Regions from separate parts of the Pseudomonas sp. SJZ078 genome, predicted to be linked through region 2. Evidence: predicted binding sites of a transcription regulator. Region 2 holds the regulator's gene; the other holds the start of a gene.
What was found. The regulator FliA, encoded in region 2, starts transcription of late flagellar genes. The targets are predictions, from matches to a motif close to CTAAAGTTTNNNNNNNNNNNGCCGNTAA.
Positions count from the first base shown of each region.

Region 1 (9,821 bases), on a different contig from region 2:
GTCGCCGCTGGCCTGTATGATCCGGCCGCCATGGCCGTGGTTGCCGAGTTGGACTGAAACTGGAAATTTAGAACCGGCTGGCACGACAACTGAACCTGCTGAAGCAGTTGCACAGCCGGTCCAATGATCTAGTCGTCTAAGGCCGATGAGGGAGCGCTCCGTGACCCGAGAGGGTGGGCACGGAGCGAGGCATTTAATGCCCGAGGATCAGAGGCTGAACCGCCCCACCATGCTGTTCAAGTCCACCGCCAGGCGCGACAGTTCGGCACTGGCGGCGCTGGTCTGGTTGGCGCCGGTGGCCGATTGCACCGACAGGTCGCGGATGTTCACCAGGTTGCGGTCCACTTCGCGGGCCACTTGGGCCTGTTCTTCGGCGGCGCTGGCGATCACCAGGTTGCGTTCGTTGATCTCGACGATGGCGGTGTTGATGGTGTCCAGGGACAGACCGGCGCCGCGGGCGATGTTCAAGGTCGACTCGGCGCGTTCGGTGCTGTTGCGCATCGAGTTCACGGCCTGCTCCGTGCCGCTCTGGATGCTGCCGATCATCCGTTCGATCTCGCTGGTCGACTGCTGGGTGCGATGGGCCAGGGCGCGTACTTCGTCCGCCACCACGGCAAAGCCGCGACCGGCTTCGCCGGCACGGGCGGCTTCGATGGCGGCGTTCAGGGCCAGCAGGTTGGTCTGGTCCGCCAGGCCGCGGATCACATCCAGCACCTTACCGATGTCGCGTGATTCATCCGCCAGGTTGCCAATCAGCGTGGCAGTGCCTTGCACGTCGGCGCTCATGCGTTCGATGGCGCTGACGGTTTCCTGCACCAGGTCCCGACCGTCGCCAGCGGAGGAAGTAGCGTTCTTCGAGGCTTCGGAGGTGCTGACCGCATTGCGCGCCACTTCTTCCACGGCGCTGGTCATTTCATTGACCGCGGTGGCGGCCTGTTCGATTTCGTTGTTCTGCAGGGTCAGGCCACGGGCGCTTTCGTCGGTGACGCTGTTGAGCTCTTCGGCGGCGGAAGCCAGTTGGGTCGCCGAGCCGGAGATCCGCTGCAGGGTGTCGCGCAGTTTTTCCTGCATGGTCGCCATTGCCCGCAACAGGCGACCGGCTTCGTCATTGCCATCCACGGTGATCGGCCGGGTCAGGTTGCCCTTGGCTATTTCTTCGGCGGCGTTCAGGGCGCTGCCAATCGGGCGGGTGATGCTGTTGGTCAGCAGCCAGGCGAACAGCAAGGTCAGGCCGGTGGCGATGACCAGCAGAACGACGACCCAATTGAAAGCGGTCGAGTACTGTTGCGTAGCGCCTTGGTTGAGCGCTTCGGCTTGCTGATTGTTGATCTCCATCAAGCGGTTGATGACGACATTGATGGCGTCGGAATTGCTCAGCAGCTCAGTGTTGAGCAGTGTGCGCAATTCATCGATCTGATTGTTGCGTGACAGCGTCTTCATCCGCTCTTCGAGCTGACGATACTGACCCAGCAGTTGCACGTACTGGTCATAAGCAGCCCGTTCTTCAGGGGCGCTGATGAGTTTTTCATAGGCGGTCTGGGCCGTGCGGATCTGCTGGTTGCGTTGTTCGAACAGCTCAAAGGTTTTCTTTTGGATATCCGGCTCGCGGTTGACCAGCAAGCGATAGGACAATACGCGCAGGCGCAGGGTGAGCTGGGTGAACTCGTCCAGGGCCTGGATGCTGGGCACGCTGTTCTCGACGATGTTTTCGCCGGAGCTGCGGATTTTGCTCATCTGGGTCAGGGCGAACACCCCAAGCGCCAGCATCAGGGCACCGATCAGGGCAAACCCCAGGAACGCCCGCGGCGCGATATTCATATTACGTAGGGACATGGAGGGTACCGGGAAGAAGCGCGTCCGTGCGGGCTGTGGCTGGTGTCACTGAATTATCGGTCATGGGGTGGAAGTCTTGAGGCTGCTGCGTGCTTTTGTCGCACAGTCACATCGTCGGTGCGACGAAGGGCAGGAACCAGATTCCCCATTCGTAGTCTCTACAACTCGCCAGCGAAGCACCGTCGTCCTGCAAACCATGGCATCGGCAGTGACTTTTCTTTATCGTACGCGCCCCCTGAAAAAGCCTGGAAATCAATATGTTGGAAGCATCCCTCAGCCAGCTGGAGCAACTGGTCAATGACCTGGTGCAACAGAATCGTCATCTCACCGGCCTGAACGAAACCCTGAGCGCGGAACTTGCCAGGGCCAAGGATGAAAACGAAAGCCTGCAACTGAGCCTGATGGAGCAGGAAGAACTCCACGGCACTACCGCCGCCCGTATCCAGGCATTGATCGAGCGGGCCAGCACCGGTCCTGTCAGCGCATGAGGCACGGCGCCGATGGGGTGACGGTGATCTCGATCCTGGGAGAAGACTATTCGATCAAGGCTCCGGCCGGGCAGGAACAGGCCCTGCTGGACGCCGCTGCGATGCTCAAGGCTGCCCTGGCCGACACCAAGAGAAAATACCCGACGCTGATCGGTGATCGTCTGTTGGTATTGGCGGCAATGAACCTGTGCTCACAGCAGATAGAACTGCAGAAGCAGCATCAGGCGGAGCTCGACCGTTATCAGGAGCAGGTCAGCGCCACCGTCGATGTCATTTCCAAGACGATTCAGCAGGCCTGAATGGATGATGACCTGTGGGAGCGGGCTTGCTCGCGAAGACGGTGGATCAGCTTGCTTCAGTGCTGAATGTAGTGCCGTCTTCGCGAGCAAGCCCGCTCCCACAGTGGATTTGGGTGACCGCTCAATCAGTGTTCAAGCGATTTGCGCCACGCTACAAAACCCGGATCAGAACCACTCATCCCGCATTTCAAGACACGTACCGTCCCGTGCTTCGAGCAGTGCCAGCTCATGATGACAACCCGGTATTTCCCACGTCAGGAAATACCTCGCCGCTTGCAGCTTGCCTTTGTAGAAGTCGCTGTCCGCGAGATTGCCCCTGGCCAGGCCCTCCTCGGCGCGAATGGCCTGTTCCAACCAGCGCCAGCCGATCACCATATGCCCAAACACCTTGAGGTACAGGGCCGAGTTGGCGAGGCTGCTGTTGACCTTGCCTTGGGCCAGGTCGGTCAGTAGACCCAGAGTGACTGATTGCAGGCGCGCTACCAGGGCCTCCAATGGCTGACGCAGGTCCGTCAATGATGCATGCGCCTGGGCGCGTTCGGTGGTATCGGCCACCAGGCGGATCAATTGCTTGAGCCCGGCGCCGCCGTTCTGCGCCAGTTTGCGTCCCAGCAGGTCCAGGGACTGGATGCCGTGGGTGCCTTCGTGGATCGGATTCAGGCGGTTGTCGCGGTAATACTGCTCGACCGGGTACTCGCGGGTGTAGCCATGCCCGCCGAGTATCTGGATCGCCAGTTCGTTGGCCTTCAGGCAGAACTCCGAGGGCCAGGATTTGACGATCGGGGTCAGCAGGTCCAGCAGTTCATGGGCCCGTCGACGCTCGGCTTCGCTTTCAAGGGTGGTGGTGTCGTCGAACAGCCGCGCCGCGTACAGGCCCAGGTCGAACGAGCCTTCAACATAGGCCTTCTGGGTCAGCAGCATGCGGCGTACGTCGGCATGCTGGATGATCGCCACGGGAGCGGTGGTCGGGTCCTTGCTGTCGGGTACCCGGCCCTGTGGGCGTTCGCGGGCGTAGTCGAGGGAATACAGATAGCCGGCGTATCCCAGCATTACCGCGCCCATCCCGACACCGATCCGCGCCTCGTTCATCATCTGGAACATGTAGCTCAACCCGTGGTGCGGTTTCCCCACGAGGTAACCGACACATTCACCGTTGTCGCCGAAGTTCAGCGCCGTGGACGTGGTCCCGCGCCAGCCCATCTTGTGGAACAACCCGGCCAGGAGCACGTCGTTGCGCTGGCCGAGGCTGCCGTTGTCGTTGACCAGGAACTTGGGCACGATAAACAGCGAGATGCCCTTCACGCCTGGCGGAGCGTCCGGCAGTTTTGCCAGGACCATGTGCACGATGTTTTCCGACAGCGGATGATCGCCTCCGGAAATGAAGATCTTGTTGCCCTTGAGTCGATAGGTGCCGTCGGACGCCGGCTCTGCACGTGTACGGATATCCGCTAGCGAAGAGCCCGCATGGGGTTCGGTCAGGGCCATGGTGCCGAAGAAGCGACCCTCGATCATCGGCTGCAGGAAGCGGCGTTTCTGCTCCTCGTCGCCAAAGCTTTCGATCAGGTTCGCCGCGCCCATGGTCAGGAACGGATAGGAAGTCGACGCGGCATTGGCGGATTGAAAATGGGCGAAGCAGGCTTGGGACAACAACGTCGGCAGTTGCATGCCGCCGGCCTCGAAGCTGCGCGCTGCGTTGAGAAAACCAGCCTCCAGGAAGGCATCCACGGCCGGCTTCACTTCTGGAATCAGGATCGCCTCGCCGTTCTCATAACGGGGCTCGTTTTCATCGTTCTTGCGGTTGTGCGGCGCGAAGTATTTCTCGGCGATGCTACGGGCTGTACCGATGGCCGCATCGAAAGTTTCGCGATTGTGCTCGGCGAACCGCTCGCGCTGGGTCAGGCCCTCGGCATCGAGGACTTCATACAGCTCGAAAGCCAGATTGCGGGAACTGAGCAACGTCTCGGACATGGCGGCCTACCTTTCTTTGGAATGGGGCCGAGTCTAGAGCCGGGAATAGAGGCTGAACAGGATGATTGATGGGGGTGATAGAGCAGCACAAGCTTCAAGCGGCAAGCTTCAAGTAAGAGCAGGATTGTCTTGGCTCTTACTTGCCGCTTGCCGCTTGAAACCCGCAGCTGCGTTTAACCGATGGTCATCAGACTGGCGTTACCGCCCGCCGCAGCGGTGTTGACGCTCAACGCCCGCTCGATCACCAGGCGTTCCAGTGCAATGCCGGTTTCGCCCTGGGACAGGCCATGGACCCCGACGATGGCGCCGGCACGTTTGGCCACTTGCTGGCAAACGCTGCGCAGTTGATCCGAGTCGCCGTGATGCAGGACCGCGTCGTACACCACATCGTCCTTGGTCCAGTCGGAAACGCGCTGGATGCGCGCCTGAATGTCCTTCGGCAAACGTGCGAACAGGGCCTTGCTCGTGTCGGTTTCCGGCCACACGGCCGAGCCACCCACGGCCAGTACGGCAGCCAGTTGCGTCAGCAGATCGCCTTCCACGTCGGCCAGACAGAGTATGTGCTCGCGGGGCAGGATGGCGTAGCTGTTGCGTTCCCCGGTCGGGCCGGTCAGCTGGCGGGTGATACCGCTTTGCGACTGGGCTGCGAACTGCACGCACAAGGTACTCAGCTCGGCGAGTTTCTGACTGTCGGCCCAGGCTTGCAGGGCGGTCAGCGGCTTACTCATGGCTTCACGCAAGCGCATGTCCGGAGTGCTGACAGCGTCGCTACGGACGAAGGATTGCTGGATCGCATCGGTAGGACGTGTCGACAGCAGACGGTACAGGTAAAGCGGACCACCGGCTTTCGGACCAGTGCCTGACAGGCCTTCGCCACCGAACGGCTGTACACCGACCACGGCACCGACAATGTTGCGATTCACATACACGTTACCGGCATGGACGTTGTCGATCACCTTGGCGATGGTTTCGTCGATGCGGGTATGCACGCCCAGGGTCAGGCCGTAGCCGGAGGCATTGATCTGATTGATCAACTGATCCAGTTCCTTGCGCTTGTAGCGCACCACGTGCAGCACCGGACCAAAAATCTCGCGTTGCAGTTCATCGAAGCTTTCCAGCTCGATAAGGGTTGGCATCACGAAGGTGCCGCGCTTGCACTCGTCGCTGTCGGCGATTGCCATCTGGTACACGGTGCGACCTTTGTCGCGCATGGCCTGGATGTGCTTCTCGATGCCAGCCTTGGCTTCGGCATCGATCACCGGACCGATGTCGACGGACAGGCGCTCAGGATTGCCGAGGCGCGATTCGGCCATGGCACCCTTGAGCATTTCGATGACGCGGTCTGCGGAGTCTTCCTGCAAGCACAGGACCCGCAAGGCCGAGCAACGCTGACCGGCGCTGTCGAAGGCCGACGACACCACGTCGATCACGACTTGTTCGGTCAGGGCTGACGAGTCGACGATCATGGCGTTCTGACCGCCGGTTTCGGCGATCAGCGGGATCGGGCGACCCTGGTTGTCCAGGCGACCGGCGATGTTGCGTTGCAGCAAACGGGCGACTTCGGTGGACCCGGTGAACATCACACCCTTGACCCGCTCGTCGCCCACCAGTCGGGCACCGACGGTTTCGCCACGGCCCGGTAGCAGCTGCAGCACGCCTTCCGGGATGCCGGCTTCGAGCATCAGGCGTACGGCTTGGGCGGCAACCAGCGGCGTTTGTTCAGCCGGTTTGGCCAGTACCGGGTTACCGGCAGCCAACGCGGCGGCAACCTGGCCGCTGAAGATCGCCAGGGGGAAGTTCCACGGGCTGATGCAGACCACAGGGCCCAGTGGGCGGTGGGCATCGTTGCTGAAGTCGTTGCGTGCCTGTACCGCGTAGTAGCGCAGGAAATCCACCGCTTCGCGGACCTCGGCGATGGCGTTGGCGAAGGTCTTGCCGGCTTCCCGGGCCAGCAGGCCCATCAGTGGTTGGATCTCGCCTTCCATCAGGTCCGCGGCACGCTCGAGGATTGCGGCGCGTTCCGCCGGTGGCGTGGCTTGCCAGATCGGTGCGGCGTTGAGGGCGCACTGGATGGCGTTGTCGACGTCCTCGACCGTGGCTTCCTGCACCTGGCCGACCACATCGCGGTGGTCGGAGGGGTTCAAAACCTGCGTCGGGGTTTCTTCACTGGCGGCGCAACCGAGAATCGGTGCGGCTTTCCAGTCGTTGTGGGCTGTCGCCAGCAGAGCGCAGGACAGCGAGGCCAGGCGATGTTCGTTGGCCATGTCGATGCCGCTGGAGTTGGCGCGTTCGCTGCCGTACAGGTCACGCGGTAGCGGAATGCGTGGGTGCGGCAGGCCGAAACCGCCTTCCAGGGTCGCCATCTGCTCGATGCTGGCAACCGGGTCAGCTACCAGTTCCTGAATGGAAATCGACTGGTCGGCGATGCGGTTGACGAACGAGGTGTTGGCGCCGTTTTCCAGCAAGCGACGGACCAGGTAGGCCAGCAGCGTCTCGTGGGTACCGACCGGGGCGTACACGCGGCACGGACGGTTCAGCTTGCCTTCGGAAACCTTGCCTACAACCTGTTCGTACAGAGGTTCACCCATGCCGTGCAGGCACTGGAATTCGTACTGCCCTGGGTAATAGTTCTGACCGGCGATGTGATAGATGGCCGACAGCGTATGGGCGTTGTGTGTGGCGAACTGCGGGTAGATGACTTCCGGTACCGACAGCAGCTTGCGCGCGCAAGCGATGTAGGAAACGTCGGTGTACACCTTGCGGGTATACACCGGATAACCTTCCAGGCCCTCGACCTGGGCACGCTTGATCTCGCTGTCCCAATAGGCACCTTTTACCAGGCGAATCATCAGGCGATGACGGCTGCGGCGGGCCAGGTCGATGACGTAGTCGATCACATACGGGCAGCGCTTCTGGTAGGCCTGGATCACGAAGCCAATGCCGTTCCAACCGGTCAGCTTCGGCTCGAAGCACAGGCGCTCCAGCAGATCCAGGGACAGTTCGAGACGGTCGGCCTCTTCGGCGTCGATGTTCAGGCCGATGTCGTATTGCTTGGCCAGCAGGGTCAGCGACAGCAGGCGTGGGTACAACTCGTCCATGACGCGTTCGTACTGGGCGCGGCTGTAACGCGGGTGCAGGGCCGAAAGCTTGATGGAGATGCCAGGGCCTTCATAGATCCCACGGCCATGGGAAGCCTTGCCGATGGAATGAATGGCTTGTTCGTACGAGGCCAGGTATTTCTGGGCGTCATGCTCGGTGAGTGCGGCTTCACCCAGCATGTCATAGGAATAGCGGAAACCCTTGGATTCGAATTTGCTGGCGTTGGCCAGGGCTTCGGCGATGGTTTCGCCGGTGACGAACTGCTCGCCCATCAGGCGCATGGCCATGTCGACGCCCTTGCGGATCATCGGCTCGCCGCTTTTGCCAATAATACGGCTCAGGGACGAAGTCAGGCCGGCTTCGTTGTGGGTGGCGACCAGTTTGCCGGTCAGCAGCAGGCCCCAGGTCGCGGCATTGACGAACAGTGACGGGCTGTTGCCCAGATGCGGCTGCCAGTTGCCGGTGCTGATCTTGTCGCGGATCAGCGCATCACGTGTGCCTTTGTCCGGGATGCGCAACAGTGCTTCGGCCAGACACATCAGTGCCACGCCTTCCTGGGAGGACAGGGAGAACTCCTGCAACAGGCCCTGGACTATACCGGCACGACCACCGGCACTCTTCTGATTGCGCAGTTTCTCTGCAATCGACGCCGCCAGCTTGTTGGTGGCTTCGGCCATTTCGGCCGGCAGGCGAGCCTGTTCGATCAGCATTGGCACCACTTCCGGCTCGGGGCGACGGTAAGCGGCGGTGATGGAGGCGCGCAGGACCGATTGCGGCAAGATGCTCTCGGCAAATTCCAGGAAACATTGGTGGGCGTGGTCGACCTGGACATCGCCAGCGTCGTCGCCCTCTGCGCGGATCGAGCCGTTCAGCTCGGTCAGGGTTGCACCACCCTCGAGTTTTTCCAGGTAATTGAAAATTGCCTGCTTGATCAGCCAGTGAGGTGTGCGATCAATCGAGGTCGCGGCCGCCTTCAGGCGTTCGCGGGTCGGGTCATCGAGTTTGACCCCAAGGGTGGTGGTAGCCATATTTTTATCCTCATGTTTACCACGTACGGCGTGGCATCAGCTGGCGCAAGATTAGCTGCGAGCTGATTGAGGTGCAACCGGGTGCAACCCTTTTTTTGACGAAATATCAGACAGCTCGTCAGGAATAAAACCTCGGCATGTCTACCTTGCACTGCCTTAGTGCTTTGGCTTCTAGCCGGACCTGATTAACTGCACTAAAAGGGAGCAAAAAACCACTTTTTTTGAGAAAACCGATCAGGTGCAACTGATTTGAGCGAAACTGGTTGCACCTTATTTCGTTTGTTGAATAGCATTCGCGGCCAAGGTGCAACCGGTTCAAGCCGAGGGGCATCGGCTGATGGCTTTCCTGGGGAAACATCAGTCATACATTCGCGGGCCTGCAAATCGTCGCTACACGTCTTCGTCGTCGACGCTTTCTCTGCCACCGCTACATAAAAACAAAGCCAGGGCGTAACTCATGAGTGTTAGTAATCCAACCCTGATCACCTTCGTGATCTACATCGCAGCCATGGTCCTGATCGGCCTGATGGCTTATCGCTCCACCAACAACCTTTCCGATTACATCCTGGGCGGCCGCAGCCTGGGCAGCGTTGTGACCGCATTGTCCGCCGGTGCCTCGGACATGAGTGGCTGGTTGTTGATGGGTTTGCCCGGTGCCATCTATATGTCCGGCCTGTCGGAAAGCTGGATCGCCATCGGCCTGGTCATCGGCGCCTACCTGAACTGGCTGTTCGTCGCCGGTCGCCTGCGGGTACAGACCGAGCATAACGGCGACGCGCTGACGCTGCCGGATTACTTCGCCAGTCGTTTCGAAGACAAGAGCGGCCTGCTGCGCATCATCTCTGCAGTGGTGATCCTGGTATTCTTCACCATCTATTGCGCCTCCGGCATCGTGGCCGGTGCCCGCCTGTTCGAAAGCACCTTCGGCATGTCCTACGAGACCGCATTGTGGGCCGGTGCCGCAGCGACCATCGCCTACACCTTCGTGGGTGGTTTCCTGGCTGTGAGCTGGACCGATACGGTACAAGCCACCCTGATGATCTTCGCGCTGATCCTGACACCGATCATCGTATTGCTGGCCACCGGCGGCGTGGACACCACGTTCC
Region 1 covers NZ_VIUG01000011.1:80,401-90,221, forward strand. The annotation lists gene FBY02_RS12740 (hypothetical protein) at 1-57, shown strand, start outside; gene FBY02_RS12745 (methyl-accepting chemotaxis protein) at 208-1,833, opposite strand; gene FBY02_RS12750 (hypothetical protein) at 2,091-2,321, shown strand; gene FBY02_RS12755 (cell division protein ZapA) at 2,318-2,620, shown strand; gene FBY02_RS12765 (acyl-CoA dehydrogenase) at 2,786-4,588, opposite strand; gene putA (trifunctional transcriptional regulator/proline dehydrogenase/L-glutamate gamma-semialdehyde dehydrogenase) at 4,762-8,715, opposite strand; gene putP (sodium/proline symporter PutP) at 9,173-9,821, shown strand, end outside.
Region 1: a site for FliA is predicted at 1,887-1,914, ahead of FBY02_RS12745 (methyl-accepting chemotaxis protein). Genes of this name have one in related genera too.

Region 2 (9,821 bases):
CCAGTACGACGCGCCGATTTTTCGCCCGCCCTTCGACGGTGGCGTTGTTGGCCACCGGTTGGAACTCGCCATACCCCACCGACGCCAGGCGTCCGGGGTTCACACCCTGCATCGCAAGCATGCGGACAATGCTCGCCGAGCGGGCCGAAGACAGCTCCCAGTTGGTCGGGTACTGCGCGGTGCGAATCGGCTGGTCGTCCGTAAACCCCTCCACATGGATCGGGTTGTCGAACGGTTTCAGGATCGCTGCCACCTTGTCGATGATGTTGAACGCCATGTCGCTGGGCATGGCGTCGCCGCTGCCGAACAACAGGCTGGAGTTGAGTTCGATCTCTACCCACAGCTCGTTGCCGCGCACGGTCATCTGGTTGGAACTGATCAGGTCACCGAATGCCGCGCTGATGTCATCGGCGATGCTTTTCAACGGATCGCTGCCACCGGCAATGCCGGCATCGACCTGTTCGGCGTCGCGGACCAACGGCTTGGCCGGTGTGGTCGTCTTGGGCCGCTCGTCGCCAATGGGAATCGGCTTGAGGGCGCGGTCCGAGTCGGTAAATACACCAATCAACGCTTCGGAGATGACCTTGTATTTACCCTCGTTGACCGAGGAGATCGAATACATGACCACGAAAAAGGCGAACAGCAATGTGATGAAGTCGGCGTAGGACACCAGCCAACGTTCATGATTGACGTGCTCTTCATGATGCCTGCGACGCGCCATGGTCCATTACTCCCATTAGTCCATGAAGCCCTGGAGCTTCAGTTCAATGGAGCGCGGGTTTTCACCTTCGGCGATCGACAGGATTCCTTCCAGCAACATTTCGCGATAACGCGACTGGCGCAAGGCAATGGACTTGAGTTTGGCGGCAATCGGCAACAACACCAGGTTGGCACTGGCCACGCCATAGATAGTGGCGACAAACGCCACGGCGATGCCGCTACCCAGCTGCGAGGGGTCGGCCAGGTTGCCCATCACATGGATCAGGCCCATCACCGCACCGATGATGCCGATGGTAGGTGCGTAACCACCCATGCTTTCGAAAACCTTGGCTGCTTCGATGTCGCGGCTTTCCTGGGTGTAGAAATCCACTTCCAGGATGCTGCGGATGGCTTCGGGTTCGGCGCCGTCCACCAGCAATTGCAGACCTTTTCGCGCGTAGTTGTCCGGCTCGGCATCCGCCACGCCTTCCAGGCCAAGCAGGCCTTCCTTGCGAGCGGTCAGGCTCCAGTTCACGACGCGATCGATACCGCCGGCCAGGTCGACCCGTGGCGGAAACAGAATCCAGACCAATACCTGTATGGCACGCTTGAACGCACTCATGGGCGACTGCAACAGCGCGGCGCCGATGGTGCCACCGAGCACGATCAACGCGGCTGGGCCGTTGGCCAGGGCGCCGAGATGACCGCCCTCCAGATAGTTGCCACCAATGATGGCGACGAACGCCATGATGATACCGATCAGACTGAGGACATCCATTACAGGCACGCCTCGACCAGGTTTTTACCGATGTCGTCCAGCCCGTACACCGCGTCGGCCAGGTCCGCTTTGACAATCGCCATCGGCATGCCGTAGATCACGCAACTGGCTTCGTCTTGGGCCCAGATCGCACTACCGCCCTGCTTGAGCAGGCGCGCGCCTTCGCGACCGTCGGCGCCCATGCCGGTCAACACCACCGCCAGAACTTTGTCACCGTAGGATTTGGCTGCGGAACCGAAGGTAATGTCCACACAAGGCTTGTAGTTCAGGCGCTCGTCGCCTGGAAGGATTTTCACCGCGCCGCGACCGTCGACCATCATCTGTTTGCCACCCGGGGCCAGCAACGCCAGGCCCGGCCGCAGGACATCGCCGTCCTCGGCTTCCTTGACGCTGATATTGCACAACTTGTCCAGGCGCTCGGCGAACGCCTTGGTGAAGGCAGCGGGCATATGCTGGATCAACACGATGGGGGCCGGGAAGTTGGCCGGCAACTGGGTCAGGACCCGTTGCAGCGCCACCGGACCACCGGTGGACGTGCCGATGGCAACCAGCTTGTAGGCCTTGCGCTTGGGTGCCGGCGACGCGCTACTCGCCGAGGCCGGGGCCGGGGCCGGGCGTGTAGGCGCAGGGGCCGGGGCACTGCGTACCGGGGGCGGATTGAAGCTGCCCGACGACGGCGCAGGACTCGGTGCAGCCACAGGCGCGGGAGCCGCTGGAGTGTAGGCACTCACGCGGCGGTTGCTGCGGGAAATGCTGTGGACCTTCTCGCACAGCAACTGCCGGACCTTGTCGGGGTTGCGTGAGATGTCCTCGAAGTTCTTCGGCAGGAAATCCACCGCCCCGGCGTCCAGCGCGTCGAGGGTGACACGGGCGCCTTCGTGGGTCAGGGAGGAAAACATCAATACCGGAGTCGGGCAGCGCTGCATGATATGCCGCACGGCCGTGATGCCGTCCATCATTGGCATCTCGTAGTCCATGGTAATCACGTCCGGCTTGAGTGCCAGGGCCTGATCGATTGCCTCTTTGCCATTGGTCGCGGTACCGACGACTTGAATCGTCGTGTCCGCCGAGAGAATTTCCGAGACGCGGCGGCGGAAGAACCCCGAATCGTCCACCACCAGGACTTTAACTACCATAAACACTCCGTTAGACGAGGCGCGGCACTGGGCCGCGCCCCTCCAGAATCAAATACGCCGCGCGGCGTAACGCTTGAGCATGCTCGGTACATCGAGGATCAGCGCGATGCGGCCGTCGCCGGTGATGGTGGCGCCGGACATGCCCGGGGTGCCTTGGAGCATTTTGCCCAGCGGCTTGATGACCACTTCTTCCTGGCCCACGAGCTGGTCGACGACGAAGCCGATCCGCTGGGTGCCCACCGAAAGGATCACCACGTGGCCCTCGCCCTGCTCCACATGCGCTGCGGAGCTGACCAACCAGCGCTTGAGGTAGAACAACGGCAGCGCCTTGTCCCGCACGATCACCACTTCCTGGCCGTCCACCACGTTGGTACGCGACAGGTCGAGGTGGAAGATCTCATTGACGTTGACCAGCGGGAACGCGAACGCCTGGTTGCCGAGCATCACCATCAGCGTTGGCATGATCGCCAGGGTCAGCGGAACCTTGATGAGGATCTTCGAGCCCGAGCCCTTGACCGAGTGGATGTTGATCGAACCATTGAGCTGGGAAATCTTGGTTTTCACCACATCCATGCCCACACCACGACCCGACACGTCGGAAATCTCGGTCTTGGTCGAGAAGCCGGGAGCGAAGATCAGGTTGTAGCACTCGGTATCGCTCAAGCGGTCGGCAGCGTCTTTGTCCATCACGCCGCGCTTGACGGCGATGGCACGCAACACTTCCGGGTCCATGCCTTTGCCGTCGTCGGAGATCGACAGCAGGATATGATCGCCCTCTTGCTCGGCGGCCAGGATCACCTTGCCGCTGCGGACCTTACCCGCGGCTTCGCGCTCTTCCGGCGATTCAATGCCATGGTCGACCGCGTTGCGCACCAAGTGGACCAGCGGGTCGGCCAGGGCCTCGACGAGGTTCTTGTCGAGGTCGGTATCCTCACCCACCAGTTCCAGATTGATTTCTTTCTTGAGCTGGCGAGCCAGGTCACGTACCAGGCGCGGGAAGCGCCCGAAAACTTTCTTGATCGGCTGCATCCGGGTCTTCATGACCGCGGTCTGCAGATCGGCCGTGACCACGTCGAGGTTCGACACGGCCTTGGACATGGCTTCGTCCTGGCTGTTGAGGCCCAGGCGCACCAGGCGGTTACGCACTAGCACCAGCTCGCCAACCATGTTCATGATCTCATCCAGGCGCGCGGTGTCAACCCGAACGGTGGTTTCGGCTTCACTGGTCGGTTTTTCCGCCGGTGCAGACGTCGCGGCCGGAGCACGGACAGGCGCAGCGGCCGCCGCTGCAGGCTTGGGTGCGGGGGCCGGTGTTTCGGCCTTGGGTTCCGGTGCCTTGGCGGCGGCTTTCGGCGCGGCCTTGGCGGCCGATGCGGCAGTTGGCGCAGCAGAGGCCGTGCCGACTTCGCTGAACTTGCCTTTGCCGTGCAGATCGTCGAGCAGCGATTCGAATTCCTGATCGGTGATCAGGTCGCTGCCGGCCGCTGCGGCGGCAGGCTTGTTCGGAGCCGGCGTAGAGGCAATGGCCGACTCCAGGGCGTCAACGGCGAAAGTCCCCTTGCCATGCAGCTGATCGAGCAAGGCTTCGAATTCATCGTCGGTGATGTCGGAACTGTCGCCCGCGGCTTTCGGCGCGGCTGGGGCTGCCGGCGGGACAACCGCATCGACAGCGAACTGGCCTTTGCCGTGCAACTGATCGAGCAGCGACTCGAACTCTGCATCGGTGATCTCATCGCTGGCCGCGCCGGTATCAGCGGGCGCAGCCGCTACCGGAGCCTGGGTCTGAGTCTGGGCTTCGGCCTTGACGGCACTCAGGGAGTCCAGCAGTTGTTCGAATTCGTTATCGGTAATATCGCCCGATTCCTCGGCGGCCGGCTCCTCGACAATGGGTTCTTCAACCGCGGTCTCGACCGGAGCAGCTTCGTCAGCCGATTGCGGCTCGGCCAGGCGCGACAGCGCAGCGAGCAACTCAGGGGTGGCAGCGGTGATCGGCGAACGATCACGCACCTCGCTGAACATGCTGTTGACCGCGTCCAGCGCTTCCAGCACCACGTCCATCAATTCCGAATCCACGCGACGCTCACCCTTGCGCAGGATGTCGAACACGTTCTCGGCAATATGGCAGCACTCCACCAGCTCGTTGAGCTGAAGGAAGCCGGCGCCTCCTTTTACAGTGTGGAAACCGCGAAAGATTGCGTTGAGCAGATCCGCATCATCCGGCCGGCTTTCCAGCTCGACCAATTGCTCGGACAGTTGCTCTAGAATCTCGCCGGCCTCAACCAGGAAATCCTGAAGGATCTCTTCATCGGCGCCGAAGCTCATTAATGGGGTGCTCCTAAAACAGGGCTAAAATCCAAGGCTGGACAGCAAATCGTCCACATCGTCCTGACCGGACATAACGTCTTCTCTTTTATCGGCATGAATTTGCGGACCTTCACCCTGAGAGAGATGTTTTTGTGGATCTTTTTCGGCAAGCATCGCTTCACGGTCGTGTTCAATGCCCGCAAAGCGGTCGACCTGGCTGGCCATCAACACCAGCTTGAGCAGATTGCCTTCGACTTCGGTGACCAATTGGGTGACGCGCTTGATCACCTGACCGGTCAGGTCCTGGTAGTCCTGGGCCAGCAGAATGTCGTTGAGGTTGCTCGCGACCGCGCGGTTATCGGCGCTGCTGCGTGTCAGAAAACCGTCGACCCGACGCGCCAGGTCGCGGAATTCCTCTGCGCCGACTTCACGACGCATGAAACGGGCCCAGTCGGCGCTCAAGGCCTGGGCTTCATCGCCAAGGCCATTGACCAACGGCGTGGCGCTTTCCACCAGGTCCATGGTGCGGTTGGCGGCGGCCTCGGTCAGCTTGACCACGTAGGACAGCCGCTCGGTCGCGTCGGTGATCTGCGAGACCTCCTCGGCCTGGGGGGTGTTCGGATCGATCTGGAAATTGACGATCGCGCTGTGCAATTCACGGGTGAGCTTGCCGACTTCCTGGTACAGACCACGATCCCGGGTCTGATTGAGCTCGTGGATCATCTGGACTGCATCGCCGAAACGACCTTTCTCAAGGCTGTCGACCAGTTCGCGGGCATGTTTTTTCAGGGTCGATTCGAAATCGCCCATTGAAGCTTCATTATTCTCCATAGCTCCCCCGTGGCGCCGTTAACCGATGCGTTCGAAGATCTTTTCGATCTTTTCTTTCAACGCCTGGGCCGTGAAGGGTTTGACCACATAGCCGTTCACACCGGCTTGGGCCGCTTCGATGATCTGCTCGCGCTTGGCTTCGGCGGTGACCATCAACACAGGAAGGTGCTTGAGTTTTTCATCGGCGCGCACATGGCGCAGCAAGTCGATACCGGTCATGCCGGGCATGTTCCAGTCAGTCACCAGAAAGTCGATGCTCCCGCTATTGAGAACCGGGATGGCAGTGGTGCCATCGTCGGCCTCGACCGTGTTGGTGAACCCAAGGTCACGCAACAGGTTTTTTATGATCCGCCGCATCGTTGAAAAGTCATCAACGATGAGGATTTTCATGTTCTTGTCCAATTCGACCTCCAAGCAGACTTAAACGCGTACAGCACCTGAACGCGCCATTTCAATCAATCCGGTACAGCATCCGACGACGGTCCGGGGCACCCGAACCGACTGTCAGCGCGCTCGCCACTCCCCCAAACGCCCCCGCAAACGGGCGGCGCACTGGCTGTGTAACTGACTGACCCGCGATTCGCTGACCCCCAGGACCTCACCGATTTCCTTGAGATTCAGCTCTTCGTCGTAGTACAGCGCCAAGACCAGTCGCTCACGCTCCGGCAAATTGGCAATCGCATCGGCCAACGCGCTCTGGAAACGTTCGTCTTCCAGGTCACGCGCAGGCTCCATGTGAGTACTCGCGCCGTCCTCGTGCAGCCCATCATGATCGCCGTCCTGCAACAGGTCGTCGAAACTGAACAGGCGGCTGCCCAAGGTATCGTTCAAAATCCCGTAATAATCATCGAGACTCAACTGGAGTTCGGCCGCAACCTCGTGATCTTTAGCGTCTCGTCCGGTTTTCGCTTCAATAGCGCGAATGGCGTCACTGACCATGCGGGTATTGCGATGCACCGAACGGGGTGCCCAGTCGCCCTTGCGGACTTCGTCGAGCATCGCGCCGCGAATGCGGATGCCGGCGTAGGTCTCGAAACTGGCGCCCTTGCTGGCGTCGTATTTGTTCGCCACTTCGAGCAGGCCGATCATGCCCGCCTGGATCAGGTCCTCGACCTGCACACTGGCCGGCAACCGCGCCAACAAGTGATAGGCGATGCGCTTGACCAAGGGCGCATAACGCTCGATCAACTCGTATTGGGCGTCCCGTGCCGATTTCTTGTAGAGGTGGTTGTAACCGCTGGCTGTCATAACACGGGCCCTGCTGTTTGTTGCACGAGACGCTCGACGAAAAATTCCAGATGCCCGCGCGGATTGGCCGGCAGCGGCCAGGTATCGACCTTCTGGGCGATTGCCTTGAATGCCAGCGCGCATTTGGAACGGGGAAAGGCTTCATAGACGGCACGTTGCTTCTGGACCGCCTTGCGTACGCTCTCGTCGTACGGCACGGCACCGACGTATTGCAGGGCAACGTCCAGGAAACGATCGGTGACCTTGGTCAACTTGGCGAACAGGTTGCGCCCCTCCTGCGGGCTCTGGGCCATGTTGGCCAGGACGCGGAAGCGGTTCATGCCGTAGTCGCGGTTCAAGAGCTTGATCAGGGCGTAGGCATCGGTGATGGAGGTAGGCTCGTCACAGACCACCAGCAGCACTTCCTGGGCGGCGCGCACGAAGCTGACGACCGAATCACCGATGCCCGCCGCCGTGTCGATTACCAGCACGTCGAGGTTGTCACCGATGTCGCTGAATGCCTGGATCAGGCCGGCGTGCTGGGCCGGCGTCAGATGAACCATGCTCTGGGTGCCGGAGGCGGCCGGCACGATGCGAATCCCGCCCGGCCCCTGCAGCAGCACGTCACGCAGCTCGCAGCGGCCCTCGATCACGTCCGCCAGCGTGCGCTTGGGTGTGAGTCCCAACAGCACATCGACGTTCGCCAGGCCCAGGTCGGCGTCCAGCAGCATGACCCGTCGGCCAAGCTCTGCCAGAGCCAGGGACAAGTTCACTGACACGTTAGTCTTGCCGACGCCACCTTTGCCGCCGGTCACCGCGATCACCTGTACGGGATGCATGCTGCCCATGTTCGTTCTTTACCTGTCTTACTTAGACGGAGGCCACATTACTGGCTGCGCGTTCACATACGGAACATTGCCTGGCAGACCATCGATGTAGGTACAAAAAGTATTCATGATTACCTCAGCCAACCTGCTTGGTCGGGCTGTGGTAGATATCAGCGAACATATCAGCCATGGCTTCTTCGCTGGGTTCGTCCTGCATTTGCACACTCACGGCACGGCTGACCAGTTGGTGGCGGCGCGGCAGATGCAAATCATCCGGGATCCGCGGCCCGTCGGTCAGGTACGCCACCGGCAGATCGTGACCGATCGCCAGGCTCAAGACCTCGCCCAGGCTTGCCGTTTCGTCCAGCTTGGTCAGGATGCAACCGGCCAGTCCGCAGCGCTTGTAGCTGTGGTAGGCGGCGGTTAGAACCTGTTTCTGGCTGGTGGTTGCCAACACGAGATAATTTTTTGACTTGATGCCGCGTCCGGCCAGGCTTTCGAGCTGCATGCGCAGGGCTGGATCGCTGGCTTGCAGGCCTGCGGTATCGATCAGCACGACGCGCTTGCGCAACAGTGGCTCCAGCGCCTGGGCCAGGGATTGACCCGGATCCACATGGGTCACCGACACGTTGAGAATCCGGCCCAGGGTCTTGAGTTGCTCCTGGGCGCCGATACGGAAGCTGTCCATGCTCACCAGGGCAATGCTCTGGGCACCGTACTTGAGTACATAACGGGCGGCGAGTTTGGCCAGGGTCGTGGTCTTGCCCATGCCGGCCGGGCCGACCATGGCGATCACCCCACCCTCTTCCAGCGGCTCGACTTCCGGCGTGGCAATCATTCGCGCCAGATGCGCCAGCAGCATGCGCCAGGCCTGGCGAGGCTCGTGGATATCGTTGATCAGCGCCAGCAGGTCGCGAGCCAACGGGCCGGACAGGCCAATGCGTTGCAGGCGGCGCCACAGGTTGGCCTGGGCCGGACGGCTGCCTTGCAGTTGGTTCCAGGCCAGGGAGCCGAGCTGGACTTCCATCAGTTCGCGCAGGCTGTTGAGTTCGAAACGCATCGAGTCCAGGGCACGCGGATCGATACCAGGAGCCGGTGCGGCAGGCGCCGGCGCGGGACGGCGCGGCTCGGCCGGGGTCGGCTCGATCAACGGTTCGGCAGCGGTCAGCGGCAGGCCTGCGGTCAACGGCTGACCGGCAAACAATTGACGATTGGTACCCGGGGCCGCCTCGCCTTCGCTGCTGCGCAGACTCAATTCGGCCTGGGCGCTGGCAATGCGCGACTGGGTCTTGCGCAGCTCATCCTCAAGCTCCATGTTCGGAACCCGCGGGGCGAGCGCAGACAGCTTGTAGTCCAGAGCCGCCGTCAGCTCGACACCACCGGCGATCCGGCGGTTGCCGATGATGGCTGCTTCGGCGCCCAGCTCGTCACGGACCAGTTTCATGGCCTGACGCATATCGGCGGCGAAAAAACGCTTCACTTGCATAACCCACTACCTCAGCCGTTGGGCCCTACTGTCGCAACAATGGTCACTTGCTTGTTGTCCGGTATTTCCTGGTACGCCAGCACATGCAGCCCCGGGACCGCGAGGCGACCGAAACGCGAGAGCATCGCACGAATCGGACCCGCCACCAGCAGGATCACCGGTTGGCCTTGCATCTCTTGCCGCTGGGCTGCCTCGATCAACGAACGTTGCAGCTTCTCGGCCATGCTTGGCTCCAGCAGAACGCCCTCTTCCGAGCCTTGCCCTGCCTTCTGAAGACTATTGAGCAATATCTGTTCCAACCTTGGCTCCAGCGTGATCACAGGCAGCTCCGACTCAGTGCCTACAATGCTTTGGACGATTGCACGGGATACGCCGACCCGAACCGCGGCCACCATGGCGGCGGTATCTTGACTCTTGGAAGCGTTGTTGGCGATGGCTTCGGCAATACTGCGGATGTCGCGTACCGGCACCTGTTCGGCCAGCAGCGCCTGCAAAATCTTGAGCAACTGCGACAACGAAACCACACCCGGCAC
Region 2 covers NZ_VIUG01000012.1:25,910-35,730, forward strand. The annotation lists gene motD (flagellar motor protein MotD) at 1-721, opposite strand, end outside; gene FBY02_RS13195 (flagellar motor protein) at 737-1,477, opposite strand; gene FBY02_RS13200 (chemotaxis response regulator protein-glutamate methylesterase) at 1,477-2,613, opposite strand; gene FBY02_RS13205 (chemotaxis protein CheA) at 2,662-4,935, opposite strand; gene FBY02_RS13210 (protein phosphatase CheZ) at 4,960-5,748, opposite strand; gene FBY02_RS13215 (chemotaxis response regulator CheY) at 5,767-6,138, opposite strand; gene fliA (RNA polymerase sigma factor FliA) at 6,253-6,996, opposite strand; gene fleN (flagellar synthesis regulator FleN) at 6,993-7,823, opposite strand; gene flhF (flagellar biosynthesis protein FlhF) at 7,939-9,288, opposite strand; gene flhA (flagellar biosynthesis protein FlhA) at 9,300-9,821, opposite strand, start outside.